3 regions of the Oricola thermophila genome follow, and region 3 is predicted to be linked to each of the others. Evidence: riboswitches for the same ligand, from Rfam matches in the RefSeq annotation. Region 3 holds a riboswitch; each other region holds the start of a gene.
What was found. Region 3 has a riboswitch for cobalamin ahead of cobU (bifunctional adenosylcobinamide kinase/adenosylcobinamide-phosphate guanylyltransferase). Riboswitches for the same ligand answer to the same signal wherever they lie in the genome.
Positions count from the first base shown of each region.

Region 1: another riboswitch for cobalamin. It lies ahead of HTY61_RS08430 (energy-coupling factor ABC transporter permease); the one in region 3 lies ahead of cobU (bifunctional adenosylcobinamide kinase/adenosylcobinamide-phosphate guanylyltransferase).
Region 2: another riboswitch for cobalamin. It lies ahead of bluB (5,6-dimethylbenzimidazole synthase); the one in region 3 lies ahead of cobU (bifunctional adenosylcobinamide kinase/adenosylcobinamide-phosphate guanylyltransferase).

Region 1 covers NZ_CP054836.1:1,725,966-1,735,899, reverse strand. Annotated here, with positions in the region: gene HTY61_RS08435 (DUF2339 domain-containing protein) at 1-1,966, shown strand, start outside; gene HTY61_RS08430 (energy-coupling factor ABC transporter permease) at 2,024-2,707, opposite strand; cobalamin riboswitch at 2,763-2,972, opposite strand; gene arsH (arsenical resistance protein ArsH) at 3,032-3,760, opposite strand; gene HTY61_RS08420 (arsenate reductase ArsC) at 3,779-4,300, opposite strand; gene HTY61_RS08415 (hypothetical protein) at 4,327-4,497, opposite strand; gene HTY61_RS08410 (ArsR/SmtB family transcription factor) at 4,510-4,842, opposite strand; gene HTY61_RS08405 (aldehyde dehydrogenase) at 5,018-6,370, shown strand; gene HTY61_RS08400 (YqaA family protein) at 6,396-6,833, opposite strand; gene HTY61_RS08395 (AEC family transporter) at 6,943-7,890, shown strand; gene nadA (quinolinate synthase NadA) at 8,063-9,139, shown strand; gene HTY61_RS08385 (L-aspartate oxidase) at 9,268-9,934, shown strand, end outside.
Region 2 covers NZ_CP054836.1:2,611,250-2,621,183, reverse strand. Annotated here, with positions in the region: gene fumC (class II fumarate hydratase) at 1-9, shown strand, start outside; gene HTY61_RS12605 (DoxX family protein) at 127-531, shown strand; gene HTY61_RS12600 (DUF4405 domain-containing protein) at 701-1,231, shown strand; gene hisG (ATP phosphoribosyltransferase) at 1,291-1,992, opposite strand; gene HTY61_RS12590 (ATP phosphoribosyltransferase regulatory subunit) at 1,989-3,110, opposite strand; gene hisS (histidine--tRNA ligase) at 3,114-4,742, opposite strand; cobalamin riboswitch at 4,878-5,073, shown strand; gene bluB (5,6-dimethylbenzimidazole synthase) at 5,123-5,809, shown strand; gene HTY61_RS12575 (methylated-DNA--[protein]-cysteine S-methyltransferase) at 5,871-6,419, shown strand; gene HTY61_RS12570 (hypothetical protein) at 6,427-6,768, opposite strand; gene HTY61_RS12565 (DNA-3-methyladenine glycosylase I) at 6,874-7,527, opposite strand; gene HTY61_RS12560 (L,D-transpeptidase) at 7,704-8,456, shown strand; gene HTY61_RS12555 (DUF6693 family protein) at 8,508-8,951, opposite strand; gene HTY61_RS12550 (SulP family inorganic anion transporter) at 9,010-9,934, opposite strand, start outside.
Region 3 covers NZ_CP054836.1:509,794-519,727, reverse strand. Annotated here, with positions in the region: gene cobN (cobaltochelatase subunit CobN) at 1-1,115, opposite strand, end outside; gene HTY61_RS02375 (DUF1761 domain-containing protein) at 1,216-1,602, shown strand; gene cobW (cobalamin biosynthesis protein CobW) at 1,622-2,677, opposite strand; gene cobU (bifunctional adenosylcobinamide kinase/adenosylcobinamide-phosphate guanylyltransferase) at 2,681-3,220, opposite strand; cobalamin riboswitch at 3,327-3,553, opposite strand; gene HTY61_RS02360 (GGDEF domain-containing protein) at 3,703-4,560, shown strand; gene HTY61_RS02355 (cobyric acid synthase) at 4,557-6,020, opposite strand; gene HTY61_RS02350 (DUF922 domain-containing protein) at 6,508-7,071, shown strand; gene HTY61_RS02345 (aspartate aminotransferase family protein) at 7,081-8,466, opposite strand; gene HTY61_RS02340 (hypothetical protein) at 8,918-9,178, shown strand; gene HTY61_RS02335 (AraC family transcriptional regulator) at 9,261-9,934, shown strand, end outside.

The DNA of each region.
Region 1 (9,934 bases), 1.2 Mb from region 3:
AGGCCTGCTCGGTGCTTACGGCGCGCCGTCCCTGGTTTCCTCCGGCGATCCGAACCCGGTCGCGCTGGCGCTGCACACGCTCGTCGTGACTGCATCGGTGATGGCGGTTTCGCGCATACGCGACTGGTTGTGGTTGGCGGTTGGCGGTGTTGTCGGCGGCTGTCTCTGGGCTTTCCTCATTGCCGCGGTGGATGATCCGGCGGTGCCGTGGGCGGGCGCGATCCTGCTGGCGTGCCTCGCCGCGTTATTCGCGGCGACATTCGGCTGGGAAAAGTCCGAGCGGCCCGTTCCGCTGCAGGACAGGCCCTGGGACCGGCCGGGCGTGGTTTCCTTCGTGCTGATCGCGCTCGTCTATGCGGAGCATTGCCTCGTGAATGCCGGTTTCCCGGCATTGCCCGCCGGCCTGGCGGTCGGCGCGATCATCGTGGTTGCTGCCGGTATCTGGCCGGCACTGTCCGTCGCCTCGGGCGCGGCGTCCCTCGTCGTGCTCGCCGGAGCCGCCGCAATCGACCTGCCGCTGGTTCATTATCCGGGGTTGATCCTCGACGGCGAGGGCGGCGATGCGTTCATGCCCGCCGATATCGGCGCCTATGTCGGCGCGATCGCCTTCCTCGCGGTGCCGGTTGCTGCACTCGCCATGGGTGCCGCGCGCCGTGCCGCGGCAACGGCGCCGCGCATGGCCGGAAACCTGGCCGTCGCAGGGTCCGTGATCGCGGTATTCACCCCGGTCATCGCCTATCTGCGCATTTCGCCCTTCGAGACCGACCTGCTGTTCGGCACGGCCTCGATAGCCATCGCGCTGTTGCTCGTGCTGCTGGCCGAACTGTTCACGCGGGCGAGGCCGGGCGACTGGTCGGCGCCCGCGCCGGCCGCATTCGCGGTCGCCGCGATCGCCTTGCTTTCGTTCGGCCTGGGAGTCTCCCTGTCCGCCACCTGGATGCCTTTCGGCTTTGCACTGACCGCCGCGGGCATTGCGTGGGTTTATCGCGCGCGGCCGCTGGCGGCCTTGCCGTATCTTGCCATTGCGGCAAGCCTGCTCGCCGCGCTCGGGCTGTGGGCGAGTGCTCCGTTCCCCGGCGAGGCGATAGGCACGACGCCGTTCCTCAACCGGCTGGTCGTCATCGTCGGCTTGCCCGCCGCGGCGGTGCTGCTCGGCGGCGAGATACTGCGTCGTGCCGGCGCGGCGCGAACCGGCTCCATCGTCACCGCGATCGGCCTGGCGCTTCTGGCCTTCTTCGTCGGGCTGGAACTGCGTCACTGGATCAATGGCGGCGACATCATCGGCGGGCACTTCCGGCTGGCCGACATGGCGGTGCAGACGATTGCCGCCCTGGGCTTTTCCATCGGGCTGCAGCGCGTTGCGCGCTTCACCCGGGCGAGGGTCTTCGACCTGGCGTCGCTGGTTGCCGGCGGTTTCGGTGCCGCGATGTCCGCGCTCGGCCTGCTGCTCGTGTTCAACCCCTTGCTGACGGGCGACAGCGTCGGCGAGGGAGCGGTGCTCAACATGCTTCTGCCGGCCTACCTTGTGACGGCAGTGCTTGCCGCCGTGGTCGCGCTGCTGGCGCGGCCTGTGCGACCGAGATGGTACACGCTTTCCTATGCGCTTCTTGCCGGGCTGCTGGCCTTCGCCTACTTCACCCTGATGACGCGCCATGCCTTCCAGGGCGAGCGCATCGGCCTCTTCAGGAGTACGTCCGACATGGAGTTCTGGACCTACTCGGCCGTGTGGCTGGTTCTGGGCGCCGTCGTCCTTGCCGCCGGGCTTGGCCTGAGGTCGCTGCCCCTGCGTGTAGCATCCGCGGTCGTGATCGCGCTCACCGTCTGCAAGGTGTTTCTCCTCGACATGACCGCGCTGGCCGGCGCGTTGCGTGCATTCTCCTTCATGGGGCTCGGTATCTCGCTGCTGGCGATCGGCCGGTTCTACCAGCGCATTCTGGTTCGCACCGGCAACGCGGAACCGCAATGAAAAACGCCCGCCGGCAAGACCGGCGGGCGCAAATGATCTTGTCTTCCGTTCGCCCGGTCAGGCGGCGGCGCGGTGCAGCCTGTTCTGGAATATCAGGTTGTCGGTGAGGCGGTCGGCATTCTTGGGGATTGTCAGAACCGCGAGATCGACGATCGGCTCGAGAATGATGACGCTCATGTAGGCGGCGCCGAAGGAGGCGACCTGCGCCAGGTTTTCCGCGGCGAAGCCGTGGCCGTAGAACGCCCAGAACGCGACCCAGGCGACGATTCCCGTCTGGTAGGACGTCGAGAGCGCCAGTGCCTGCGTGTATTTCACGTCCTTGTAGGCCGTCTTCGCGGGGATGATCCGTTTCGCCAGCAGGCTCATCGCGTAGAGCGGTACCAGCAGCGTCGTGACGTTGATTCCGTATTGCGGCAGATCGAACGGGGCGAAGAACAGCCCCTGCGCCAGCAGGCCGAGCGCAAGACCCAGCGCGGCGGGGCCCGCTCCGAAGATCAGGAACAGCGTCGAGCCGAGGATGAAATGCACCTCCGAGACGCCGACCGGATAATGCGGCAGGATCTCGAAGAAGCCGAAGACGAGCGCGGTCGTCGCGACGCTGCGCGCGGCAAGCGAAACGATGCCACCGTCATTGCGGATGGTGTCGAGTGCCATCTTGCCTGCAAGCCCGAAGGAAGCGGCTGCGGTCGCGTAGCTGAGGACGATCTTGGCGCCGTCGACGACGCCGGGTTCGATATGCATGGTCTTTCCTTTCTGCACCCATCGTGCATCTGGAGACGGTGCCGTTCGGCACCGCCGGTTTGACGTCAAGCGGGCAGGTCTCCTGACTCGCGCTTCAACACCGTCGTCCGCCTTCCCAGGTCTCCCCAGTGGCATAGTGGACGCGGCTCGCGCTCACAGTTGCGAGGGCAGTCACGGATCAGGCCCCTCCTTGGGTCGTCCCTACCGTGTTCCCTTTTAATCCGGACGGCTTGGCCGTCCTGGAACCCGCGAGTCAAATCCTAGAGAAATGCGGGGCGGCGCACAATCGCCCTTGCGGCGAATTTTGCCGCCGTGCCGACACGGTCAGATTTTTCGCAGGCTGACGCGCTTGTGGACTTCCTCTGCGCTCTCGACCCGTTCCGAGTACCGGTCGGTCAGATAGGCGGAACGGTCGCGCGTCAGCAGGGTGAACTTCACCAGTTCCTCCATCACGTCCACGACCCGGTTGTAGTAGGCCGACGGCTTCATGCGCCCGTTGTCGTCGAATTCCAGCCACGCCTTGGCGACGGAGGACTGGTTGGGAATTGTGATCATCCGCATCCAGCGCCCGAGAACGCGCATCTGGTTGACGGCGTTGAAGCTCTGCGAGCCGCCGCAGACCTGCATCAGCGCCAGCGTGCGGCCCTGGGTCGGGCGTATGCCGCCGATCGGCGACAGCGGCAGCCAGTCGATCTGCGCCTTCATGACGGCCGTCATCGCGCCATGGCGTTCGGGCGTGCACCACACCTGCGCTTCCGACCACAGAGACAGTTCGCGCAGTTCCTGCACCTTGGGATGGTCGGCGGAGCGGTCGTCGGGCAGGGGAAGCCCGTCGGCATGGAAGATGCGCACCTCGGCACCGAAGCGGTCGAGAAGGCGCGCCGCCTCGTAGGTGAGGAAGCGGCTGTAGGACCGCTCCCGCAACGAGCCGTAGAGCATCAGGACGCGCGGCTGGTGCGTCGAGGGCGCGACGTCGAACAGCTGCGCGTGGTCGATGTCGTGCAGCAGGTCGCCCGCCACGTTGGGCAGGCTCTTGTCGTCTTTCCAGTCCATGGGGGTCTTCTGTTTCGTCTACTTCGCTGCCCGGGCGGCGGCCAGTTCGGTTGCTCCGTCCATTGCGCCGATCCGGTCGAGTTCCATCTTCAGCTCATCTGGTGCCATGTCTTCGAATGGCAGGTCCATGAGCGCGCGGATGCGCGCTTCCAGCAGGCGGTAGGTCTCGGCAAAGGCGGCGCGGCGTTCCTCCACCGTCTCGCCCCTGCCGGCCGGATCGGGAATGCCCCAATGTGCCCGCACCGGGGCGCCCGGCCAGATCGGGCAGGATTCTCCGGCCGCGTTGTCGCAAACGGTTATGACGATATCCATTTTCGGCGCGTCCGCGCCGGCGAACTCGTCCCATGACTTCGAGCGAAGCGCCGACGTGTCATGTCCGTATTCCTGCAACAGTGCGATGCCGTCGGGATTGGGCGTGCCCCGGGGCGCGGAACCGGCCGAATGGGCGGTGATCCGCCCTCCGCCGAGCTTGTTCAGGATTGCCTCGCCGAGGATCGAACGGGCCGAATTTGCGGTGCAGAGGACAAGGATGTTTTTCATGATATGGTGCCAAGTACCCGCCTGGTTCAGTTGGTTTGCCCGATGTCGTCCAGCCGCTTTCGCGGCGCCAGGCTTTCGATGGAGGAAATGGGCCGGCAGGTGAAAATGGAAATGCGGTTGAGAATGGCTTCACGCAGGATCGGGCGCGTCGAATTGCCGGTGCAAGGAAACAGGACGTTGTAGCTGTCACCGGCCATCGGGAAATTCCTTCAACACGCGCATGCGATTTCATCGAGAACGGGTTTGCAGAGGTCGGGGTTCCCGCCGCAGCAGTCCTCCATCAGGAAGGCCAGCAGGTTCCGCATTCCCTCGAAATCCGCGAAATAGCGGATCACCCGGCCTTCGCGCTCGCTGCGTACGAGCCCCGCGCGCGACAGGACGGCGAGATTGGCGGACATGGTGTTCTGCTTCACGCCCAGGAACTCGGAGATTTCGCCCGCGGCCATGCCGGCTTCTCCCTGCCTGACGAGCAGCCTGAACACGTCGAGCCGCGTTTCCTGTGCAAGCGCATGTAGCGCGTCGATAGCCTGTGATTTATCCATAATTCAAGAAATATTGATGTATGCGCGTTTGTCAACATGCAATCCGCGCCTCGATCGCAATACTGCGCTATTGTCCGGTTGGCGAACCGACATCTTTCGCAAGGGACAACCTATGAACGGCAACGGCGAACTGACAACCGGTCGTGGACCTGTCGCCCCGGAAGGGGTGGCCGAAATGCAGCGGCGATTTTTCCGGACCGGGGCGACCCGCGACCTTGAATTCCGCAGGCGCCAGCTCCGCACCCTGCGCGATCTCCTCGTGCAGCGGGAGGCTGACATCCTGGAGGCTTTGCGTCTCGATCTCGGCCGCCCGGCGGCGGAGGCCTATACAAGCGAGATCGGCGTGGTGCTCGTGGAGATCGACACGGCACTGAAAAGGCTGGGCCGCTGGGCAAGGCCGAAGCGCGTCCGCACGCCCTGGCTCCTGTTTCCCGGATCGAGCCGCATCGTTCCGGAGCCGTATGGCTCCGTGCTCGTCATCGGCCCGTGGAACTATCCCTTGCAACTCGTGCTTGCGCCCGCTGTCGCTGCACTTGCTGCCGGGAACTGCGTTGTCATCAAGCCTTCCGAGCACGCGCCGGCGACATCCGCCCTGATCGCCCGGATGATCGCGGAATCCTTCGGCAACGAGGTCATGACCGTGGTGGAGGGCGGTGTCGGGCCGACACGGACACTGCTCGGTCAGGACTTCGACTACATCTTCTTCACCGGAGGCACGGGCATCGGCAGGATCGTCATGACGGCGGCAGCCGAAAACCTGACGCCCGTCACGCTGGAGCTGGGGGGCAAGAACCCGTGCATCGTCGCCGCCGACGCGGATATCGGGACGGCGGCGAAGCGGATCGCCTGGGGCAAGTACTTCAACGCGGGGCAGACCTGCATCGCCCCCGATTTCATCCTTGTCGAAAGGGCGATCGAACAGCGGTTTCTCGATGCGTTGAAGGCTGCGATCACCGGCTTCTACGGCAGCGACCCGGCTGCCAGCCCCGACTATGCCCGTATCGTCAACGAGCATCATTTCGACCGGCTGGCAGGATTTCTCGGACGCGGCGAAATCGTTGCGGGCGGCGAGGCCGACCGTGATCGCCGCTACATTGCGCCGACGGTCGTCACCGGTGTGACATGGGATGATCCTGTCATGGCCGACGAGATTTTCGGCCCGATCCTGCCGGTCCTTGCCTGGGACGATCTCGATGCTGAACTCGCGGCATTGCAGCGCCGCCCGAAACCGCTCGCCCTTTATGTCTTCACGCGAGACGGGAATCTGGCGGACAGGGTACTGGAAACCGTGTCCTCCGGCGGGGCGGCGATCAACGACATTTTCGCCCAGCTTCTCAACCTGGACCTGCCTTTCGGCGGCGTCGGTGACAGTGGCATGGGCGCCTATCACGGCAAGGCCGGCTTCGATACCTTTTCCCACCATCGCGCCGTCGTCAGGCGGTCGACATGGCCCGATCCGGCCCTGAAATATCCGCCATATGGCAACTCCCTTGCGCTCCTGAAGCGGCTGATGCCGCGCATTCTCTGACCGGAGCGGGAGGAACGGGCCGCGTTCAGAACCAGCTCAGGACGAATGCCGCCACGACGAGGTAGCGCGCCGTCTTGGCAATCGCCACCAGGGCCAGGAAGGAGGGCAGGGGCTCGCGCAGTACGCCGGCGACGACGGTCAGGGCGTCGCCGCCGACGGGCATCCAGCTCAGCAGCAGGCTCCATCGGCCCCAGCGGGAATACCATCGTGCGGCGCGCTCCAGCTGCGCCTCGCTCGCCGGGAACCATTTCCGGTCGTGCAGCCGGTCTATACCGCGGCCGAGGACCCAGTTGACGACCGCGCCAAGCGTGTTCCCGAGACTGGCCGTCGCAAGCAGCGTCCAGGCCGCATGATCGCCAGCGGCAAGCAGGGCTGCCAGCCCGAGCTCCGACTGCGCGGGCAGGACTGAACCGGCCAGGAATGCCAGCGCGAACAGGCCGGCATGGATGCCGAATGCGGTCATCGCGGACCGCCGGATTGACGATGCGTCAACGCGAATTTCGCTCTGGAACCGCTGCCGGATGCCATGTACACACGTCGCAAAAACTCGTCCCTTTCCCGTGTGACCGCAATTGCTTGATGTCTTCTCCGTAACCGGTCCGATCTACATCACTATCGCGATCGGGTATATCGCCACGCGCTTCGGACCGTTTGCCGCCGCCGACATGCGTTCCCTCGGTCGCTACGTCCTCAATCTGGCGCTGCCGATGCTGCTGTTCCGGGCGCTGGCGCAGAAGCCGGTGGCCGAGATCGCCAACCCCGCCTATATCGCCGCCTATCTGGGCGGCACGATTGTCATGGTTCTGGTCGGCTATCTCGCCGTGCGGAAGCTTCTGGGCCATGAACGCATGACGGCCGCGATCTCCGCGATGGGCATGTCCTGTCCGAACAGCGGTTTCGTCGGCTTCCCGATCATGTTGCTGACCTTCCCCCCGATTGCGGGCACCGTCCTGGCGCTCAACATGTTCGTCGAGAACGTGTTCGTCGTGCCGCTGCTGCTCGTGCTGGCCGAGCGTGCGAAGGGAGAAGAGGGGCATCCGCTGCAGGTGATGGCCGGCGCGCTCGTCCGGCTGGTGCGCAATCCGCTCGTCATAGGCCTTGTCGCGGGGCTCCTGGTGTCGCTTGGCGGGCTGCGCCTGCCGGGTCCGGTCGAGAAGACGGTGGATATCTTCGCGCAGTCCAGCGCCGCCCTGTCGCTTTTCACGATCGGCGGCATGCTGGTCGGCCTGCCGGTGAGGGGCCTTGCCGGGCGCATCGTGCCTGTCGTCCTCGGCAAGCTGCTGGTCCATCCGGCGATCATGCTCCTCGCGCTCTCGGCATTGCCGGTGCTCGGCTTCGCTCCGCTCGAGACGCCGTACCGGGAGGCGCTCGTCCTGTCGGCGGCGATGCCGATTTTCGGCATCTATCCGATCCTGGCCCAGAACTACGGCGAGGAAGGATTTGGCGCCGTTGCGCTGCTTGCGACGACGGTCGCCTCTTTCGCGACCGTCAGCGTATTGCTCTGGTATTTCACTGCGTAGCGCAGTGGCGGGCCGGTTTTGCCGCGGCAAGGGATTGAAATTGCGCCGTTTTGCCTGCAACTAGGGGAGGCAGCGGCGCACCGTGGCTGCCATCGGCTTCGCGCCGCGCTTTAACAAGGCGCCATAACGGCAAGCAGAGTGTCGGAAATCCGGCCCGACGGGAAGAACGAACATGAGCCAGTCCTCGCAGACCACCGCCGCCGAGGCAAAGACCGGGCCGACCGCCGCCGAGCGTTTCGGGATCGTCGAACGTCCGGTTCTGGAATGGACGCCCGAGATCGCGGAAGAGACCGAACCGCTTTACCAGAAGGTGAAGGATCACATCCCGCGCATCGAGTGGCCGGTCTACGCGCCCTATGTCGCCGCGATCAACCGGCTGAAGAAGGAGCGCAACGCGGTCATCCTGGCGCACAACTACCAGACGCCGGAAATCTACCACTGCGTCGCCGATATCGTGGGTGACTCGCTGCAGCTCGCCAAGGAGGCGACGAAGGTCGACGCCGAGATCATCGTCCAGTGCGGCGTGCATTTCATGGCCGAGACATCGAAGCTGCTCAACCCGGACAAGACGGTGCTGATACCGGACATGAAGGCCGGCTGCAGCCTGGCGGAATCGATCACCGGCGCGGATGTGCGGCTGCTGCGCGAGCGCTATCCGGGTGTCCCCGTCGTGACCTATGTGAACACCTCCGCGGAGGTGAAGGCGGAAACCGACATCTGCTGCACCTCCTCCAATGCGGTGCAGGTGGTGGAATCCTTCGGCGTCGACCGGGTGCTGTGCATCCCGGACGAGTACCTGGCGCAGAACGTGGCTGCCCAGACCAAGGTGAAGATCCTCACCTGGAAGGGTCATTGCGAGGTGCATGAGCGATTTACCGCCGAGGAACTGCTCGCCTACAAGGAGGCCGATCCCGAGATCGAGATCGTTGCCCATCCCGAGTGCCCCCGCGAGGTCGTCGAGATCGCCGACTTCACCGGGTCCACGTCCGGCATGATCAACTATGTCAAGGATCGCAAGCCGCCGAAGGTTCTGCTGGTCACCGAATGCTCGATGGCGTCCAACATCGCCTCGGAGGCGCCGGAGGTCCATTTCGTCAAGCCGTGCAACCTGTGCCCGCACATGAAGCGGATCACGTTGCCGAAGATCCTGGACTCGCTGTGCGAGATGAAGGACGAGATCCTCGTCGATCCGGCGATTGCCGATCGGGCCCGTCTTGCCGTCGAGCGCATGGTGAACCTGAAGCACTGAGCGGTTCCCGCGCCCGCCCTGCGGAATGCGCAAGGGGGCTGGTGCGGCCGCGCCTCTCCGCTTAAGGGAATTGTGACACTTTGATGTCGGTCGCATGATGCGGCCGCCTGCGAGGGGGACTGACGGAGTTGAACGATATTCAGGATGGCGTGCTCATCATCGGCGGCGGCCTCGCCGGTCTCTTCTGCGCGCTGAAGCTGGCGCCGAAGGCGGTGACGGTGATCACCGCGGCACCGATCGGGCGCGGCGCATCCTCGGCATGGGCGCAGGCCGGCATCGCCGCGGCGGTGGGCGAGGGCGATACCGTCGAAAAGCATGTCGCCGACACGATCGCCGCCGGTGACGGCATCGTCGACGAGGCCGTTGCCCGCATGATGGTCTCCCAGGCGTCCGACCGCATCCACGACCTGCTCGGCTACGGCGTCCCCTTCGACCGCGACCTGGAAGGCCGCCTGCAGGTCAGCCGCGAGGCTGCCCATTCCGAGAGTCGCATCGTGCGCGTGCGCGGCGACATGGCGGGCCGCGCCATCATGCAGGCGCTGGTCGAGACGGTGAAGAACACGCCCTCGATCCGCGTCCTCGGCGGATATGTCGCCGAAAGGCTGCTGCTGGACAACGGCCGCGTGACCGGTATCGAGGCGCGCGGTTTCGGCGGCGATGGCGATGGCGAGCTGCTGACGCTGCGCGGCTCCCACGTGGTGATCGCCGCGGGCGGAATCGGGCATCTCTACGAGGTGACGACCAATCCGGCCGAAGCGCGCGGCGGCGGCGTCGGCATGGCGGCGCGCGCCGGTG
Region 2 (9,934 bases), 1.9 Mb from region 3:
ATGGTTTGATGAACGGGAAGGAAATGTTCGTTCTTGATTGGTGAACGAACTGTCGCGGTATTGGCGGATTGCGGTGTTGCCGCGGGGGCATATGTTCCGCGGCCACCATCAATCGAGGAATGCACAATGTCCAACGCAATCACCCTTCTCCTGGCGCGCATCCTGCTTGCCGTCATCTTCATCATGTCCGGCTGGGGCAAGCTCTTCGCCATCGACGGCACTGCCGGCTACATCGCATCCGTGGGCCTGCCGGCGGCGACGCTGCTTGCCTGGGCTGCCGCGATTTTCGAACTCGTGGCCGGACTTGCCATACTGGTCGGCTTCCGCACCCGCGAGGCGGCCTGGCTGCTGGCCGCATTCTGCGTCTTTGCCGGCTTCGTCTTCCATTTCCAGCCGGAAGACCAGATGCAGATGATCTCCTTCATGAAGAACCTGGCGATCGCCGGCGGCTTCCTGTCGCTTGCTGTTGCAGGGGCAGGAACGCTGTCCGTCGACGCAAAGCTCGGCACGGCCAGGACGGCCCTTGCCTGACCGACGCATGGCGTCCGAATGAGCGGCGGGGCTTCAGCCCCGCCTTTTTTCATTGCCATTCTCCGGCTGAATGCCTGCCATGCGGCACGCGCAACCTTTCCTATTTGTAACGGGACACGGCATCGGACGGGGCGCTAGTTTCCGCCCGCACATTCAAGAGGTTAGTTCCATGCCATCGTTTCTTTCACGCTACGCCACGCCCCTGATCACCGGCCTTTTCGTCGTGTCGCTGGTTTCCGGCGTCGCATTGTTTTTCCATCTCGGCTCCGCCTATTTCCACTCCATGCACGAGTGGCTTTCGATGGTCCTGATCCTGCCCTTCGTGCTGCATCTGTGGAAGAACTGGCGCCCCTTCGCCAACTATTTCAAGCGTCCCGCCATGGCGGTCGCGCTGGCGGTCTCGCTTGTCGCCGGCGTCGCCTTTGCATTGCCGGCAATGACGTCGGGCACGACCGGCGGGCCGGGCGGACGGCCCGAATTCGCGATGGTGAGGGCGATGCAGAACGCGCCGATCAGCGTCGTCGCGCCCGTCTTCGGACAGGATGGCGAGGGACTTGCCGAGAGCCTGCGGGAAAAGGGTTTCAGCGTGGCCTCGACCGAGGACACGCTCAACGCCATCGCCGAGGCATCCGGCAAGTCGTCGACCGAGGTCGCGGCGGTCCTGTCCGCGTCGATGCAGGGCGGGGCAGCGGCCCGCTGATACGCTTCCGGAACGGGAGAGCCGCGCCGTTTGTCCTCTTCCCGCGCGGCTTTTTCGTCTCAGGCGCCGAGCGCCCCGGCCAGCGCGGCGACGGTCTCACGGCGATCCGGATCGTCCGTTCCGGGGGTGGGCGCGAACAGGCAGGCCTGCGACTGCAGGATCACGCCGTCTTTCAGCACTTTCAGGTGGTTTGCCCGCAGCGTCGAACCGGTCGACGTGATGTCGACGATCACGTCGGCCTGGCCGGCCGCCGGGGCACCCTCGGTGGCGCCGAGGCTCTCGATGATGCGGTAGAGCTGGATCCCGTGCGTCTGCGAGAAATGCTTCTGCGTCAGGCGCCAGTATTTCGTGGCGATACGCAGCCGCCGTCCGTGCCGCTGGCGGAAGTCGGCGGCGACGAGGCCAAGATCGGCCATGGTCTCCACGTCGAACCAGGGTTCCGGCACCGCGACGACGACATCGGCATGGCCGAAGCCCAGTTGCGCCAGGCGTGTCACGCGGTTTTCGCTGTCCGGCAGGCCCTCGCGTACGAGGTCCTCCCCTGTGATCCCGAGATCGATTGAGCCCTTGCCGAGTTCGCGTGCGATTTCGGAGGCCGACAGGAAGGCGACCTCGACATTCGGGTGACCGGCGACGGCGGCGCGGTAGGTGCGCGCATCCTTCGGCGGCTCGACGCCGTAGCCGGCAGCCTCCATGCGCTTCAGCGCCTCTTCCTTCAGCCGGCCCTTGGAGGGAATGGCGATGGTGATGCGGGTGCTCATGCGTCGCCTCCCGTCAGCGCGGCAACGCGGTCGAGCCAGACCGAGAAGCCGACGCCCGGCACGTCGCTACCCGCGCCGAGCATGGTCAGCAGCCTGTCGTAACGCCCGCCGCCGGCCAGCACGAGGCCGTCCGCCGTGGCGATCTCGTAGACAAGCGCGGTGTAGTAGTCGAGCGCGCGTCCGAAGGCGGCGTCGTAGGAAATGGCGGCGGTATCGACGCCAGCCTTTTCCATTTCCGTCGCGCGGGCGCCGAAGGCGGCAATGGCATCGGACAGATCGAGGCCGGCAGCCTCGGCGAAACCGGCCAGCGCACCGGCGGCCTCGTTCAGCGGAGCGCTGATGGAGAGAAAGGTGCGCAGCGTGGCGAGCGCCTTCTCGTCCGGCGCGATCTCTGCCGCGTCGAAGCGGGCGATCAGCCGGTCGGCGATTTCGTCGGCGTCGCGACCGCCGGAGTTTTCCAGCCCGGCGATACGCAGCCGCATCGACAGTGCGTTGACGAGTGCCGCGCGGTCACGCGCCTCGCACGGTTCGAGAATGTCGGCCGGCACTTCGGGCGGGGGCGGTGGCACGGCCAGCGCGTCGAGTGTCGCGTCGAGCGTCGCGCGGTCGCCGAAGGCGTGGCTGAGCCGCACCGCCCAGCCCTGCGGCAGACCGAGGCCGGCAATGACCGCGTTGAATACCGCCTGGTCGCCCAGCGTGGTCACGGTCGGCGCACTGACGCCGAGCGCCTCCAGGAAGGCAAGGGCGTCTGCCAGCGAGCGGGCGTCGGCAGGGGCGCTGTCCGTATTGCCTATGTCCTCGATCCCGGCCTGCAGGAACTCGTTGCCGCCCGCACGGCGCTGCCGGAACACCGTGCCGACATAGCCGTAGCGGCGCGGGGCGGATTCGCCGGCACCGATATGGTGCAGGCAGACGGGAATGGTGAATTCCGGCCTCAGGCACAAGGTTTCGCCGGTCTCGCTTTCCGACAGGAAGATGCGGCGGCGCAGTTCCTCGCCGGCGGTGTCCAGGAAGGGGTCGGCCGGCTGCAGCACCGGCACGTCGAGCCGCTCCGCGCCCAGCTGGGCGAGGATGGTCTCGATGTCGGCACGGGCCGAGAATGAGCGAAGGGCGTTCAAGGGTCAGTTCCCGTCCTTTGCCCGGTCCTCGGCCTGGTGGGCGAGGAGTTTCGCGACTTCGGCGACCAGGTCGGTTTCCGCGATCTCGAACTGGCCGGGCCGGGCCTCGCGATATTCCTCGTTGGAGGCGATCGCGGCGGCCTGCCTGCGGCCTTCGATCATGTCCTTGACCTGCAGCTTGCCTGCGGCGCGCTCGTCGGAACCCTGGATGATCGCGATGGGGCAGCCGCGCCGGTCGGCATATTTGAGCTGGTTGCCGAACTTCTTCCAGTTGCCCTGGTACATCTCGGCACGGATGCCGGCGGCGCGCAGGTCCTGCACCATCTTCTGGTAGCGGCCGAGCGCCTCCGTGTCGCCGTCCATGACGGTGACGAGAACCGGCGCGACCATTTCCTCCCGGCCGAGCTTGCCGAGGTTCTTGAGCGCCGTCATCAGCCGCGACACGCCGATGGAGAAACCGGTCGCCGGCACGTCCTGCCCGGTGAAGCGTTTCACCAGCCCGTCATAGCGCCCGCCGCCGCCGACCGAGCCGAACTGCACCGTCTCGCCCTTCTCGTTGGTGACGTCGAAGAGGAGTTCCGCCTCGTAGACCGGGCCGGTGTAGTATTCGAGGCCGCGGACGACCGAGGGGTCGATGCGGATACGGTCGGGGCCATAGCCTGCTGACTCGAACAGACCCTGAAGCTGTTGTAGCTCACTTTGGGCCTTCTTTATTTTTGTAGTGTCGCCCGTCGCTCGGATGCGTACAGAGCTAGTGGAATCATCTATGATGATTTCATTGTTGTCCGTACTGTGGCTGCCGCCAATTCCCTCAACGATAACCTCTCTTACATTTGGATCGATCCTGATGGAAATGGTATCGTCATCAATCGAAATATCTGAAAATGAGGCGCTGATTGTCGCAGTGATGGCGGTATTCGCTGTATTGACGATTTTCGCACCTTCGACGAATGCTCCGCTTTCGTCCCTTCGGCCCTCAGCATTCAATTGCCAGACGCCGGAGATACCGAGACGATCACGTTTGTCGGCATTCCTTAGCGCTTGAAGCCTTTGTAGTCCGTCTATGACGTATGTGGCGTCAAGCTGCCCTTCGAGCAAGTCTCGATGACTTACACGGATCACGTAGTCGCCGCGGGCGATCCCCAGCGCCTCCATCGTGTCGGCCATCATCATGCACATCTCGGCATCCGCCTGGATGCCCGGCGCGCCGACCGTGTCGGCGTCGAACTGCATGAACTGGCGGAACCGGCCCGGTCCCGGCTTCTCGTTGCGGAACACCCATCCGGCCCGGTAGGTGCGGTAGGGAAGCTGGATCGTGTTGATGTTCTCGGCGACGTGACGGGCCAGCGGCGCGGTCAGGTCGTAGCGCAGGCTCATCCACTGCTCGTCGTCGTCCTGCACCGAGAACACGCCCTCGTTGGGGCGGTCCTGGTCGGGCAGGAACTTGCCGAGGCAGTCGGTATATTCGAAGATCGGCGTCTCCACGGGATCGAAACCGTAGCGCTCGTAGACCGCCCTGATCTTGGCGACCATCTCGTCGGTGGCGCGGATGTCGGCCGGCGAACGGTCGACGAAGCCGCGCGGCAGCCGCGCTTTCAGTTTCTGCTGTTTCTTCTGTTTCTTGTCGGACATGGGAAGGCCTGTCTGGCAGGGATATGCTGGGTCGCGCCTTCCCTACAAGACCGGCCCACTTGCCGCAAGACGACGGCCGTCATCGCGACGACGTATCCGAGGCCGCGTCTCCGCTTGCCGGGCCGCGCGCCCTGTGGTCTATGGGACCGGCCTGGTGCCCGCATCGCGGGAGAATCGGGAATCCCGTGCGAACCGGGAACGTGCCCAACGCTGTGAGGGGGACGGAACGCGCATCGGGGCGGCTTGCCGTCCCGGCCACTGGCGGCGCCGGGAAGGCCGCGCGAACCGGATGAACCCGAGTCAGAAGACCGGCCAGGCGGATCGGACCGCACCGCGCGGACGGCGGTGCGGTTGCATCAAGCGTTGTTGGGGAACAAACGATGCTCGAAGATCGAGACCTTCATCCTGCGCCCGCCGGTGCCTTTCCCGAAGCCGACCGCCAGGCCGTCTATCGCGCCATAGAAACCCGCCGCGACGTGCGCGACCAGTTTCTGTCCGACGAACTTTCCGATGCGTTGCTGCGCCGGTTGCTGGAAGCCGCCCATCGGGCGCCCTCGGTCGGCTTCATGCAGCCGTGGAACTTCATCGTGATACGCGATCGCGCGCGACGCGAACGCGTCGCCGAGCTGTTCCGTTCGGCAAATGACGAGGCCGCGGAAATGTTCGAGGGCGAGAGGCGGGAACTCTATCGATCGCTCAAGCTCGAGGGCATTCTCAAGGCGCCGGTCAACATCTGCGTGACCTGCGACCGGACCCGGGGCGGGAAGGTGGTGCTGGGGCGCACCCACAATCCGCAGATGGACCTCTATTCGACCGCCTGCGCCGTGCAGAACCTGTGGCTGGCGGCGCGTGCCGAGGGCGTCGGCGTCGGCTGGGTCAGCATCTACCGCGACAGCGAGCTGAAGGAGCTGCTCGCCATCCCGGCACATGTCGAGATCGTCGCCTATCTGTGCGTCGGTCATGTCGACCGGCTGTACCGGGAGCCGGAACTCGCGATCAAGGGCTGGCGGCAGCGATTGCCGCTGGACGAACTCCTATTCGCGGAGCGCTGGGGCCGAAGGGACTGACCGGCTGCCGCCGGAGGCACGTGGACATGCACCGGAGGCGCGAAGCGTGTTAAGGGATGCCATGAGCGAAACCTCCGTCATGCTGTTCGACACTGCCCTCGGCCGCTGCGGCATCGCCTGGGGCGCGGGCGGGATTGTCGCCGTCAGCTTTCCGGAAGTCGATGACGACGGGACGCTCGCTCGCCTTCGCCGTCGCGCCGCTGGCGCGGTCGAGGCCGCCGAGGCGCCGGAGGCGATCGCGACGGTGATTTCGGGTATCCGGAAGCTTTCCGACGGCGGGGACGCCCGTTTCGGGGAAGCGCCGCTCGATTTCGGCGGCGTCGGCGATTTCGAGCGCAGTGTCTACGACCTGACGCGGCGGATCGCGCCGGGCGAGATCCGCACCTATGGCGAGATCGCGCGCGAACTGGGCGATGTCGCCCTGTCTCGCCGGGTCGGCCAGGCGCTCGGCAACAATCCGTTCCCCATCGTCGTGCCGTGCCACCGCGTCGTCGGGGCGGGGGGAACAATGACCGGCTTCTCGGCCCCGGGCGGAACCGAGACCAAGCGGAGGCTGCTGAAGATCGAGGGCGCTATCGGCCCGGATCTTCTTGACCTGATGGGCGGCTAGCCGGCCCCTAGCGGGGCAGCTCAATGATCAGCGGTTGCGCGCCTCGCCGGCTTTTGGGGCGCTTGCTCCGCTCGACATAGATGTTGACGTTCACGTCGTGCCCGTGATGGCGCTTGCGCCAGTAGCTCGGCGCGTATTTCAGCCCGTACTCGCCGGTATAGCTGATGCCGCCGTGGAACTTCGCGTATCCGCCGTTGCGATAGCCGACTTTCCGGACTGCGGTATCGCCGTCCTGCGAGGTCATGCCGCGGACCGGCTCGACCGATATCGGGCTGAAAGCCGCGGCTTTGGCGGGCATTGCGAGCAGGCAGGCCGCGATCGCGGCGCCTGCGAATGTTGCGATATTCATGACTGCCTCCTGTATGGCGGATTATTTCCGTCCTTGGCCGGCAGCATACTATGGCGAATGCAGGTATCTACAGCAATATTTTGTTAACCATGTTTCCGGCGGCCATCACCGTCCCGGCCGACGGAACGCCGTGCGCGCCGCCTCGACCTCTTCCCGGCAGCAACAGCCTTCGAGATGGTCGTTGACCAGTCCCATCGCCTGCATGAAGGCATAGACCGTCGTGGGCCCGACGAACGACCAGCCGCGCTTTTTCAGATCGTTCGAGATCGCGGTGGATGTCGGCGTCGTCGGCATCGCCTTCAGGGTCGGCCAGTCGATCACGGCGGGCCGTTCCGAGGCGGGCGGCTCGTGCGACCAGAAATAGGCAGCCAGCGAACCGAACTCGTCGCGCAGTTCCAGTGCGCGCCGGGCGTTGTTGATCGTGGAGGCGATCTTGCCGCGATGGCGGACGATCCCGGCGTCCTGCATCAGTCGTTCGATATCGGCCTCGCCGAACCGGGCGACCGCCTCGAAATCGAAACCGGCGAAGGCAGCGCGGAAATTCTCGCGCTTGCGCAGGATGGTGAGCCAGGACAGGCCGGCCTGGAAGCCTTCCAGGCAGATCTTCTCGAACAGCCGGATGTCGTCGTCGACCGGGCGGCCCCATTCCCTGTCGTGGTAGGCGAGATAGTCGTCCAGATTGCCATGCCAGGCGCAACGCAGCCTGCCGTCCGGCCCTTCGGTCAGTCCGTCCACGGATGTAGCCTCCTCGTCGTTCATTTCCCGTTTACCATCTGTGGCAACCCGGTGGTAACCTTGACAGCAGATTGACGCCCGAATTGGCCTTTTAGCGGCTCACGATTCATAATTGGGTGGTTCCGATGCGTCATCCTCGGATGTGAAAGCTGCTGACAGGTCATGTCGGCTGTGGTGACGCCTGGTAGAGAGTACGTCCGATGAAACCGATACGCCTTCTGGCGGCGATCGCCGCCTGTTTCATTTTCGCCCTTCCCGCGACCGCGCAGGAGCGTTACCGCTCCAAGCCGCCGGTGGTGCTCAGCCCCGACCTCGCCGCCCCGTGGGTGATGCAGCTCAACTCGCAGCGGTCTATCACGGGCAATTCGGTACGCTCGAACGCGAAGAAGGTGATTGTCCGGCCGGCGAAGCGCGCCGCGCCGCCGGTACGCACGGCACCCCGGGTCCAGACGGTTTCCGCGCCGCGCCCGGCCAACCCCACGCAAGGCTTCGAGCTGGATCCGGTCTTCCTGCCGCAGACCGTCGCCTATCACGGGCCGGAGGCACCGGGCACGATTGTCATCGACACGGTCGATCGCTTTCTCTACCTGGTCGGGGAGAACGGCACCGCCCGTCGCTACGGCGTCGGCGTCGGCAAGCCGGGCTTCGAGTGGGCCGGAACGCACAAGATCACCCGCAAGGCCGAGTGGCCGTCCTGGCGTCCGCCCGCAGAGATGATCAAGCGCGAGAAGGCCAAGGGCCGGATACTGCCGGTCTTCATGGCAGGCGGGCCGGCCAACCCGCTCGGCGCACGCGCGCTCTATCTCGGCTCGACGCTCTATCGCATCCACGGCACCAACGCGCCGTGGACGATCGGCCAGGCCGTCTCGTCGGGTTGCATTCGCATGCGCAACGAGGACGTGATCGACCTTTACGGACGCGTCGGCGTCGGCACGAAGGTGATCGTGCGCTAGAACCGGCAACGGGCGGGCACTAGCGCCCGCCGTCTTGTTTATGCAGCGTCTTTAGATACGCTGTAGATAGGTTCTGTTTATGCAAAGCCGGAGTGTTCTGAAGTAGTAAAAAATCAGCGCAATACCGAGAGTAATGACTGTGAGAATGATCCAGAGGATGATATGTCCAATCATCTCGAAAATGTTTAGATCGCACTGAAATCTGTAAATCTTCTCGCCGGATGCGTTGACGATCCATGTCTTGTTCAGAATCGCCTTATAGAAGTAGTACGGCATTACGAACAATCCTATTCCGATTGTAAAAATGCAAAGGATTATCCATAAAATCACATAACCAAGCGATTCAAGTATGTTGAATTCGCATTGAAGTCCGCCCCCGTCTCTGGGCCTTTTTGTTGCGATATCAATCGTCATTTCGCCCTCCCAGCACTCAATCCCGCAAAAGTATATTGCAGAGAGTGCGAAAAAGACTACCAGCGAAACGATTTTCGACAAGGCTTGCTAGGAGTACAGGCGTCACAACAAATTGCAACGCCTGTATATATTGGTCGCTCTAGTGCCCGCCGCCGAACACGCCGGTCTTCACCGAATAGTTGACGGCGATGCCGTAGTCCGGGTCGTCGTCGGAATCCACCATCAGCTGGCCCGCGCGTTTGAGCAGCCGGTGGCAGTCATGCGACAGGTGCCTGAGCACGAGGGTCTTGCCGCGCGCCTCGTATTTCGAGGCGAGATCCTCGATGGCCTGCAGCGCAGACTGGTCCGCGACACGGCTGTTCATGAAATCGACGATTACCGTCTGCGGGTCGCCGGCCGGATCGAATATCTCGGCAAATCCCTCGGCCGAGCCGAAGAACAGTGGCCCCTCGATCTGGTACACCCGGGCGCCCTCCGGCGTGACGTGGCTGCGGGCATGGATGCGTGTCGCGTTGTTCCACGCATAGGCCAGCGCCGACACGATCACGCCGACGACGACGGCGACGGCGAGGTCCGTGATCACGGTTACGACCGTCACCAGCACGATCACGATGGCGTCGGTGAGCGGTATCCGCCCGAGGATCTTGAGCGTCTGCCAGGCGAAGGTGCCGATAACCACCATGAACATCACGCCGACCAGCGCGGCGAGCGGGATCTGCTCGATCAGTGCCGAGCCGACCATGATGAAGGCGAGCAGGAACAGCGCCGCCGCGATGCCGGAAAGCCGCGTGCGACCGCCGGACTTCACGTTGATCATCGACTGGCCGATCATCGCGCAGCCGCCCATGCCGCCGAAGAAGCCGGTCAGGAGATTGGCCGTGCCCTGGGCGATGCATTCCTTCGATGCGCCGCCGCGTTGCCCGGTGATCTCGCCCACCAGGTTCAGCGTCAGCAGGCTCTCGATGAGGCCGATAGCGGCGAGGATGACCGCATAGGGGATGATGACGGAAAGCGTTTCCGGGGTGAGCGGAACCATCGGGATGTGGAAGGTCGGCAGGCCGCCC
Region 3 (9,934 bases):
GCGAGGACGATGGCGACCCGTCTGTCCGCGACCGGCTTGCGCCTCAGCCGCACCCATCGCGCCGCCAGCTCGGCCACGAATTCCGTCCGGTCGCCCACCGGCTCGTGCGCCACGACGTTGCACTCGGTCGCCTCGTCCCACGCGTTCGCGCTCTTGAACGAGATTGCCCGCGACAGCACCCGGCCGTCGACTTCCGGCAGTGCCACGTTCATGGCGAGGTCGCGCGCGTTGAGGCCCTGCGGGGAAGCATCCCAGGCCTCCCGCGGCGAACCGGCAAGGACCGCCTGCAGCACGACCGCTCCGCCCTTCTCCAGCACGGTGGGCGTGCGGTTCGCGCCGGGCGCGGACACCGCGAAGCCGGTGAGGTTGATCGCCACGTCCGGCTGGTGCTTGTCGAACAGCGCCTCCACCGTTGCCGCGGAAACCGGGTCCTTCAGGCTGGACACGAAAACCGGCAGCACGCCGAGACCGCGCTTGGAGAGCGCCCTGGCCAGCGCCTCCACCGGCGCCATCTGTCCGGATTGCAGCAGCGCCCGGTAGAACACGATTGCCGCGGTACCGGCCGCGCCCTCTGTCGGGGTGCCGAACACCCCCGCCTTCAGCAGCGGCGCCGCCGCGCCCTCGATCTCGCGTCCAGCCAGCACGTCGCCGCAGGCGTCGAGAAAGCCGCGCGCATTCTCCGCTCCGCCTTCGACCAGGAAACGCCACAGCCTGTCACAGGTCTCGGTCGGCAGTGTGCAGAAGGCGGCAAGGCCCGGATCGGGCTTGTCGTCGCCCGGCAGAACGGCAAGCCGGATGCCGTGCTCCGCCGCGGCGGCGTGGATCGCCTCCAGCCCGTAGGGCCAGTATCCGGCCCCGCCGAGAATCCGGATGACAATGAGCTTTGCGTGCCGGCCCGTTCGCTCCACCCATGTGTCGACGGACATGGGATGTTTCAGTTGAAGCAGGTTGACCAGCCGCAGCGACGGCCCCTCGCCCCGATACGCACCGGCAAGGCTTGCCAGTTCCGTGTCCGCAGCCGAAAGGAAGCAGATGTCGCCGGGCGTCTGGCCGAGATCGATCGCCTCGCCGTCACCGTCCGATACCGTCCCCTTCTGTGCCAGCAGCAGGTGCATCAGTTCATCTCCCGCTGTCAGGTAACGTGTTTGTGAGTTGCTGGCGCACGATACCCGGACTAAGCGTTGATTCAACCAAGGGGTTGAATAGAGAGGGAAAATGGAAGAAATCTCGATGGGCGTCAGCTGGCTCGCAGTCATCGCAGGTGCGGTTGTCGCGTTTCTTGCCGGCTGGCTCTGGTACTCGCCGATGCTGTTCGGCAGGACGTGGGCCTCGGGCCACGGTATCGAGCTCGGCACCGCCCAATCCATGCCATTCGGCGCGATGGCGGCCCAGTTCGTCGGCCTCCTGCTTCTGGCCTGGTTCGTCGGCGTGGCCCTGTCCGGCGGCGGCCTTCTGGTCCTTGTCCTCGCCTTCGCCGCGTTCTGCGTGCTCGCCGCCTCCGGCGGCATGTTCACGAAGAAGCCCGGCGCCGTGATTGCAATCGAGGCCGGCTACTGGATCGTCGCCGCCATAATCATGTACGTCGCCCACGCGATTTTCTGACACCGGTTCCGCCATCGGCTCAGCGGGACGCCGCCGCGATCGCCTCGCGGATGGCAGCTTGATCGATGTCGTGCATGCCGATCACTACCAGCCGGGTCGTGCGCGTCTCGTCCGACCGCCACGGCCGGTCGAAATAGGTCTCGATGCGCTGGCCGACGGCCTGCACCACCAGTCGCATCGGCTTGCCGGGCACGTCGCAGAAACCCTTCAGTCGCAGCACGTCGTGCCGCGCGATGATGTCCTTGAGCCCGGCGACGAAACCGTCGGTGTCCGCAATCGCGCCCGTCTCCGCGACGAAGCTCTCGAACTCGTCGTGGTGGTGATCGTGGTCCTCACCGTTCTCATGCTCCATCTCGTGGTGCGACTTGCGCAGCGCGATCTGGTCCTCGGTCGCCGAATCCAGCCCGAGCAGCACGTCCGCCGGCAACCGCCCGTGGGTGGAGTGGACGATCTTCAGCGGCCGGTCGGTCTGCCCGGCGACATTGTTGCGCACCGCCTCCAGTCGCGCCGCGTCGATCAGGTCCGCCTTGTTCAGCACCACCATGTCCGCGGCGCGGATCTGGTCCTCGAACAGTTCCTCCAGTGGGCTTTCGTGGTCCAGCGCCTCGTCGGCGGCGCGCTGCGCCTCCAGCCGGTCGTGATCGTCGGCGAAGCGGCCTTCCGCCACAGCCGCCGCGTCGACCACGGTGACAACGCCGTCCACCGTCACGGCCGTCTTGATGCCCGGCCAGTTGAAGGCCGCCACCAGCGGTTGCGGCAGTGCCAGCCCCGACGTCTCGATCACGATGTGATCCGGCCGCTCCTCGCGCTCCAGCAACCGTTCCATCGTCGGAATGAAATCGTCTGCCACCGTGCAGCATATGCAGCCATTGTTGAGCTCGACGATGTCCTCCTCGCCGCAGCTCTCGATTCCGCATCCCTTCAGTACCTCGCCATCGACGCCGAGATCGCCGAACTCGTTGATGATGAGCGCGATCCTGCGCCCCTGCGCGTTCTCCAGCAGGTTGCGGATCATCGTCGTCTTGCCGGCGCCGAGAAAGCCGGTGATGACGGTGGCGGGAATCTTGGACTGCATGTGTTATCCCTTCATCTTCAGCGGCAATCCTGCCGCAACGAAATAGACCGTGTCTGCAACGCCGGCGACATCCTGGTGCAGGCGTCCGGCATGATCGCGGAATTCGCGCGCCATCCTGTTGTCGGGCACGATGCCGAGTCCGACCTCGTTGGAGATCAGCACCACGGGTCCCTTCGCGTCTTTCAGCGCCGCGCACAGCCTCGCGCTTCGTGCCGCTATATCTGCTTCGGCCATCATGAGATTGGTAACCCAGAGCGTCAGGCAGTCGACCAGCACCGCCCGCTCCTGCCCGGTCGCGCGCGCCAGCGCACCTTCAAGGTCGTCCGGCTCCTCGACGGTCGTCCATTCGGGTCCGCGCCGTGCCCTGTGATGGTCGATGCGCGCGCGCATTTCCTCGTCATGCACCTGCCCCGTGGCAATATAGACCGGTTCCAGCCCGCTGGCGGCGATCATTCCCTCGCCGAATGCCGACTTGCCGGATCGCGCGCCGCCGAGGATCAGCGTCACGCCCGTCGCGGCGGGATGGCTGGTTTCGCTTGGCATCGGACGACTCCTGCATTCGCTTGGCGGTCGCCCCGTTCAGATGCCGGGTCTCTCGATTGACGCCGCATCCGGCTCGAGATCCGGTCCGTTCGGGGGCACCCCGCCCCATCGGCTCGCTGTCATGGCAGGTCTCCTGGCTCATGGCGTTCGTCCGGCACCTGCCTTCCCGGATGTCTCCAGTGGCGCTCCGTGTCGTCCGGAGCTGCGGTGCCGCGCCATTCTACAGTCGCGGGGTCGGCCGTGATTTGGGCGCCCTGGTTGGGTCCGCCCGTCACATTCCCTTTTCGTCCCGGCCGTTGTCGCGGCACGGGAACCATGACGCCTCAGGCATAGGCTTGGCCGGCGACGGAAGTCAATCGCGTTAACGCGTTTTAAAACCCTGTGCGGATAAGGGACGGCAACACCGAACCTTAACCACATCCTATACGATTCTCTTCGGAACGGCATTCGGCTGTACGCAATCTGGCGTTGAGCGCGTAAGAATGCTCAGTCGAAACCCCAGACTGGCAGATATGCTCGAGCGCATCTTCATAGTGCGTAGCGTGGCGGAAGCGATTCGCAGGTCGATCGCTTGGTGCCTCGTGATCGCTTTCATCGCGGTCATCCTGACCGACCCGCTTTTTGCGGTCTTTTTTCCCGATCTGGCGAAGACATACGGGCCGTCCGTCAGGGCATTCGCCTTCGGCATTGCCATACTGGTGTCCGCGCCGATCGTTGCACTGTTCTTCCGCATGTCGCTTCGCATGGTATCCTTCAATGAGCAGTTGAAGGACATGGCACGCCACGACTCCCTGACCGGCCTTCTCAACCGGGCCGCGTTCGAGGAGATCATTGCCGGTCGCGCCCGGGATTCCGGCGATGACGCCTCCCCCGAAGATGCGCTGATCATCATCGACATCGATCATTTCAAGTCGATCAACGACACCTATGGTCACGCCGCCGGCGATCACGTTCTGCGCATGGTGAGTGTCTGCATTGCGGGCAACGTGTTCGAGCGCGACTACGTGGCGCGGCTTGGCGGCGAGGAATTCGCTGTGCTGCTGATCGGCGCCGGTGCGAGCGGCGCAGTCAGGGCTGCCGAGCGCATCCGGTCCGCGCTGGAGGAATGCACGAGTCACTACGAGGGCCGCGTCATCCGCGTCACCGCGTCTCTCGGCGGCGCCCTTTACCCTCGCGGCGCGGCCTATCCGTCCGTATACCGGAGTGCGGACTTCGCGCTCTACCGGGCCAAGGACGCCGGTCGCAACACATGCGAGTTCAACGGCCTGCCCACCGTTCCGCGGAATCCGAAGCCGGGTGCTGAGACGCTGACGGAAGACACGAACCGCGGCATCGCCTAGCCCGCTTTGCCGGCGACTTCCAGCAACCCTTCGATATCGACATGGCGCTGCATGTCCTCGGCGATCGCGTCCAGCGCAGCATCGACGGCTGCGCGATGGTCGCTCCCGGACGACTCTGCGCCGATGCTCTGCAGCCAGGCCGCACGAAACGCCCCGCTGTCGAACAGGCCGTGCAGATAGGTGCCGAACACCCGGCCGCCGACGGCCACCGCCCCGTCGGGCACACCGCCGGCGACAAGCGCCGGTCGGGCGCAGTCCGGCCCGCGGGTGACGCCAAGGTGAATTTCGTATCCGGACACGTCGACGCCAAAGACGGGCGAATGCGCGGTCACGTTCTCCAAACGCTTTTCCGGCGCCATTTCGGTCTCGGTGTCGAGCAGGCCGAGCCCCTCGGTCTCGCGCGGGCCGCCCTCGATCCCCAGCGGATCGCGCACGGTGCGGCCCAGCATCTGGTAGCCGCCGCAGATACCGACGACATGGCCGCCGCGCGCCACGTGAGCGCGGATCTGGCGGTCCCAGCCATTCTCGCGGAACCGGACGAGATCGGAAATCGTCGATTTGGAACCGGGTATGACGATCGCCACCGCATCCTCGGGAAGGCGTTCTCCGGGCCTCACGAACACGATCTCCACCCCCTCCTCCTGCGCCAGCGGGTCGAGATCGTCAAAATTGGCGATCCGGTCCGGCATCGGTACGGCGATCCTGACCCCGCCGTCCTGCCCTGCAGCCAGCCGTTCGAGCACGACCGAATCCTCCGCCGGCAGCCGCGCCGCGTCCCCGAGCCAGGGCAGGACGCCAAATGACCGCCAGCCGGTGAAACGCGTGATCGCCGCCAGCCCGTCGTCGAACAGGCTGACGTCGCCGCGAAACTTGTTGATGATGAAGCCATGCACCGCCGCACGGTCGGTCTCGTCGAGCACGGCGTGCGTGCCGACCAGGGAGGCGATCACGCCGCCGCGGTCGATGTCGCCGACCAGGAGCACCGGAACCTTCGCCCGCGTGGCAAAGCCCATATTGGCAATATCGCCCTCGCGCAGGTTGATCTCGGCCGGCGATCCCGCGCCCTCGACCACCACGATGTCCGCCTCGGCGCTGAGCCTCCGGTAGCTCTCCATCACGCCGGCCAGCAGGTCCGGCTTCATTTTCTGGTAGTCGCGGCCGCCCGCCTGCCCCCGCACCTTTCCGTGCATCACGACCTGGCTGCCGCTCTCGCTTTGCGGCTTGAGCAGGACCGGGTTCATGTGCACCGTTGGCGCGGTGCGGCAGGCAAGCGCCTGCAGCCATTGCGCCCGGCCGATCTCGCCGCCATCGTCGGCGACCGCGGCATTGTTCGACATGTTCTGGGGCTTGAACGGCCTGACGGTCAGGCCGCGGTTGGCGAGCAGCCGGCACAAGCCCGCGACGAGCACGGTCTTGCCCACATCCGAGCCGGTTCCCTGCAGCATGATGGCCTTCGACATGAGCCATCCGCTACCGCATGTATCGCCTTTGGGAAAGCCGTATTGCGCCTGACGGCGCCGCAAACGCCAAAACCGCAGGCAGCGCGGGCGCTGCTTGCGGTTCTCCGGCTGTGCCGGAAACTGGAGCCCGCCATGAAAAGCGACGGATAATTCGAACTCCGGTACGCAGTACCTTCTCCGGAGATGGAGGCGTTGTCTCGCTCGCCTCGCGATGGACAATAGGCGGGAGGAGTTACCACGAGGTTAGTGAGACATTAAGCAAACCTAAATTTCGCAGTTTTTTCAATTAACAATGCCGATTTTCGCCTGACGCAGGGGTAATACGGAATCCGTCCGTTCCTTGCGCGCCCGCGCCGGCACGGAAAACGGCCCGTTCCGGCCCTCGCCATGCCCCGGCACCGCTCCCGGCAGGAATTGGGACTGGCACTCGCCGTCATATGGGCCTACGAGAATATGAAGTGAGGAAATCCGCCGGGCCCGCACACTCATGCAAAAGCGCCACTGGACGCATATCGCTCTTTTCGCCGCCGCGCTCGGCCTGGCCGCCTGCGCATCGACCGCGCCGCGCATCACCACGACCTATTACAACATCAACGGCACAACCGGCGCCGATCTCGATCGCGAGATCGCCGAGAAGGGTCCGCTGAAGGGCCACGCCCTCGCCTCCGCAGCCATAAAGTTCGTTCCGGTCGCCATCTCCTATGACAAGAGTGACGGCAAGTGCCGCTTCCGCGATGCGAAATTCCGCATCGAGGCGAACGTGACCTTGCCGCGCTGGCGAACCCGCGCCTCCACCGATCCCGAACTGCGCACCGCCTGGAAGTTCCTCTCCGCCTACGCACGCGAACACGAGGCGGTCCATGTCGCCATCGCCGAAAAATATGCCCGCAAGATCGGCGAGGAGCTGATGGCCCTTCCCGCGAAGGAAACATGCGACGATCTCGACAAGGCCGCCGAGCGCGTGCTGAAGCGCAACCGGGTCGAGCACAATCGCGAGCAGCTCGCCTTCGACGAGGAGGAACAGCAGCGCCTTGCCGAGCTGTTCGGCTGACGCCCCCTTCTAGCGGCGCCCCTGGCGCAGTTCCTTCTCCGCCGTGTCGAAGGCCTTTCGGATCCTGTCCACGGCCATGTCGATGGTTTCCTTCGTCCAGATCAGCGGTGGCGACATGATCATCGTGTCCATGACGGCACGCATCATCAGGCCGTTGGCGATCGCGTGATCGCGGATGACGACCGGCGCCGAGCCTTCGGGCTGGAAGCGCTCGCGCGTGTCCCGGTCCTTCACCACCTCGATCGCCGCAAGCAGGCCGAAGGTCCGGATCTCGCCGACCATCGGATGGTCGCCGAGTCCCGCCTGCAGGGCTTCGTGCAGATAGGGTCCGGTCTCGTCGCGCACGCGCCCGATCAGGCCCTCGCGCTCGATGATCTCCAGGTTCTTCAGCGCCACGGCGCAGGCCACCGGATGTCCGGAATAGGTGTAGCCGTGATAGAACTCGCCTCCCTTTTCCACCAGCGTGCTGGCGATCCGGTCTCCGACGAGCAGCGCCGACAGCGGCTGGTAGCCCGATGTCAGCCCCTTGGCAGTGGTGATCGTATCCGGCTTGATGTTCATGGACTGGGCGGCGAACCATTCGCCGGTGCGTCCGTAACCCGTGATCACCTCGTCGAGCATCAGCAGCACGTCGTGCTTGTCGCAGATGCGCTGGATTTCCGGCCAGTAGCTCTCCGGCGGGATCTTCACGCCGCCCGCGCCCTGGATCGGCTCGCCGATGAAGGCGGCGACATTCTCCGGCCCGGCCTCGAGGATCGCGTCCTCGACCGCCTTCGCCGCACGCAGGCCGAAATCGTGGTCGCTCTCGCCGGGATTGGCCAGTTCGAATGCGTAGGGGCACATGACGTGGCGTATGTTCGGCACGGCGCCGTATAGCTGCTCGCGCATCGCCGCCATGCCGCCGAGCGAAGTCGCGGCGACAGTGGAGCCGTGATAGGCCCAATCCCGCGAAATGATGATGTTCTTTTCCGGCTTGCCTTCCAGCGCCCAGTAGTGGCGCACCAGCCGCAGCGCCGTGTCATTGGCCTCGGAACCGGAGGAGCCGTAGAACACCTGGTTGATGTGATCCGGCGCGATCTCGGCCAGCTTCTGCGCCAGCAAGGTCGGCGTCGGCGTCGTGCAGCGGAAGAAGGCATTGTAATAGGGCAGCTCGCGCATTTGCGCGGTCGCCGCCTCGACCAGTTCCTCGCGGCCGTATCCGGCATTGACGCACCAAAGCCCGGCCATGCCGTCCAGGATCTCGTTGCCCTCGGTATCGTAGACGAAGGGCCCGTCCGCGCGCGCTATGACACGGGTTCCGGCCTGGCGCAGGTCCTTGTGGTCGGTGAAGGGATGCAGGTGGTGCGCGTTGTCGATCGCGCGCAGCTGTTCGGTCGAGTAGTTCTTGTAAGTCATCGAAACCTCCTGGAAATTCGTTCGGGTGACGCCTCTCGGGCGCCAGATGGTGCTCAGGAGGTCCCGTGGGGCGAGTAGCCGATGCGTGCGCAAAGCAGCAGCAGGTCGCTGTGCCGGGTGCGCGATGTGGGTATCGGGATCATGCCCGGAAATTAGCAGGCATTCGCCGCCGTGCAAGACGGAACCTTGCCCCGGAATCGCTCCCGCACGCGGCCTTTGCGGCAACGCGGGACTTGCGCCAGGCCGCTGATTCGCCAAGCACCGCAACCTCTTGGCGGCGGGCGCCGCGCAACCGCGTTTCCCGCCTGCTCGATTTCGAAAACCTCTGATCGATTCCGAAAATCGTTTGGCGATTCCGAAAACAGCGCGGCACGACGGCACGCGGAATCCCATCTCCCCGGCAACGCGATACGGCGAGTGCCGTACGCGCCCGGAATGAAAGGATGAAACGATGAAACGCCAGTTGAACACCATGCGCATCGCCGCGGCCGCCCTCCTTGGACTGGCCGCCGTCGCAATGCCGGCCAGTGCCGATGAATACCCGCAGGACCGCCAGGTGGTAACGGACGCCATGAATACCGGCTCCATTTCCTCCCTTGATCGCGCCTGCAATCCCGACGATCCGAACGCGGACATCGTCTGCCGTATCACCAGGGGCAACCCGGACCCGAAGTTCCCCTCCGTCCCCGTCAATCCGGCTTTCGGACTCTGATTTCCCTCGCAAGGGGTGGAGAAATGCAAGCGGCGCCCGCCGGTATCTTTTCGGAGGCCGGCGGGTCACCTATCTAGAGGGCATGGAGTCCGAATCTTCCTCCCTGATTCTTCTGCTGGAATTTGCGCTGCGCGGCGGGACGACCGGGATCGGCCTGTTGATGGCGGGCCTGCTGTTCTCGGTCCGGCCGGTATGTGCGACCACGTTTCTCGGCGGCTTGTTCGCAATCGGCGCGGCCGTCTACGCCATGATATCCGCTCCGGCCATCCAGGAGGCGGTCGGCGCGGCCTACGCGCCGCTCAGGCTGTTTGCCATGCTGTCACCGGCCTTCTTCTGGCTGTTCATCATGGCGATGTTCGATGACGATTTCGAATGGAAGGCCTGGATGGCCATTCCGCCCGCGACGATCGATCTGGTCCACCTGGCGGCCCTTCCCTTCCCCGACGCGGCACATGCCGCGCGGGTGGCCCATGTTGCCATCGTCATCGTCCTTATGGCCCACGTCCTCGTCCTCACCCGCCGCAATTTCGGCGACGACCTCGTTGCCGCACGGCGCCAGTTCACGACCATTGTCGTCGTGCTCGTGCCGTTGGTGTGCCTTACCATCGTCGTGGTCGCGACCTACGAGATGCTCGAATTGCGCAGCACCGTGGCCTCGCCCATGATTGCCGCCATGCTGTTCGCCGTCGCCGCGGCCTTCGGCTTCGGCATTTCCGGGATCCGCAAGTCTCTGATTCCGGAGACGGGACGCCCAAG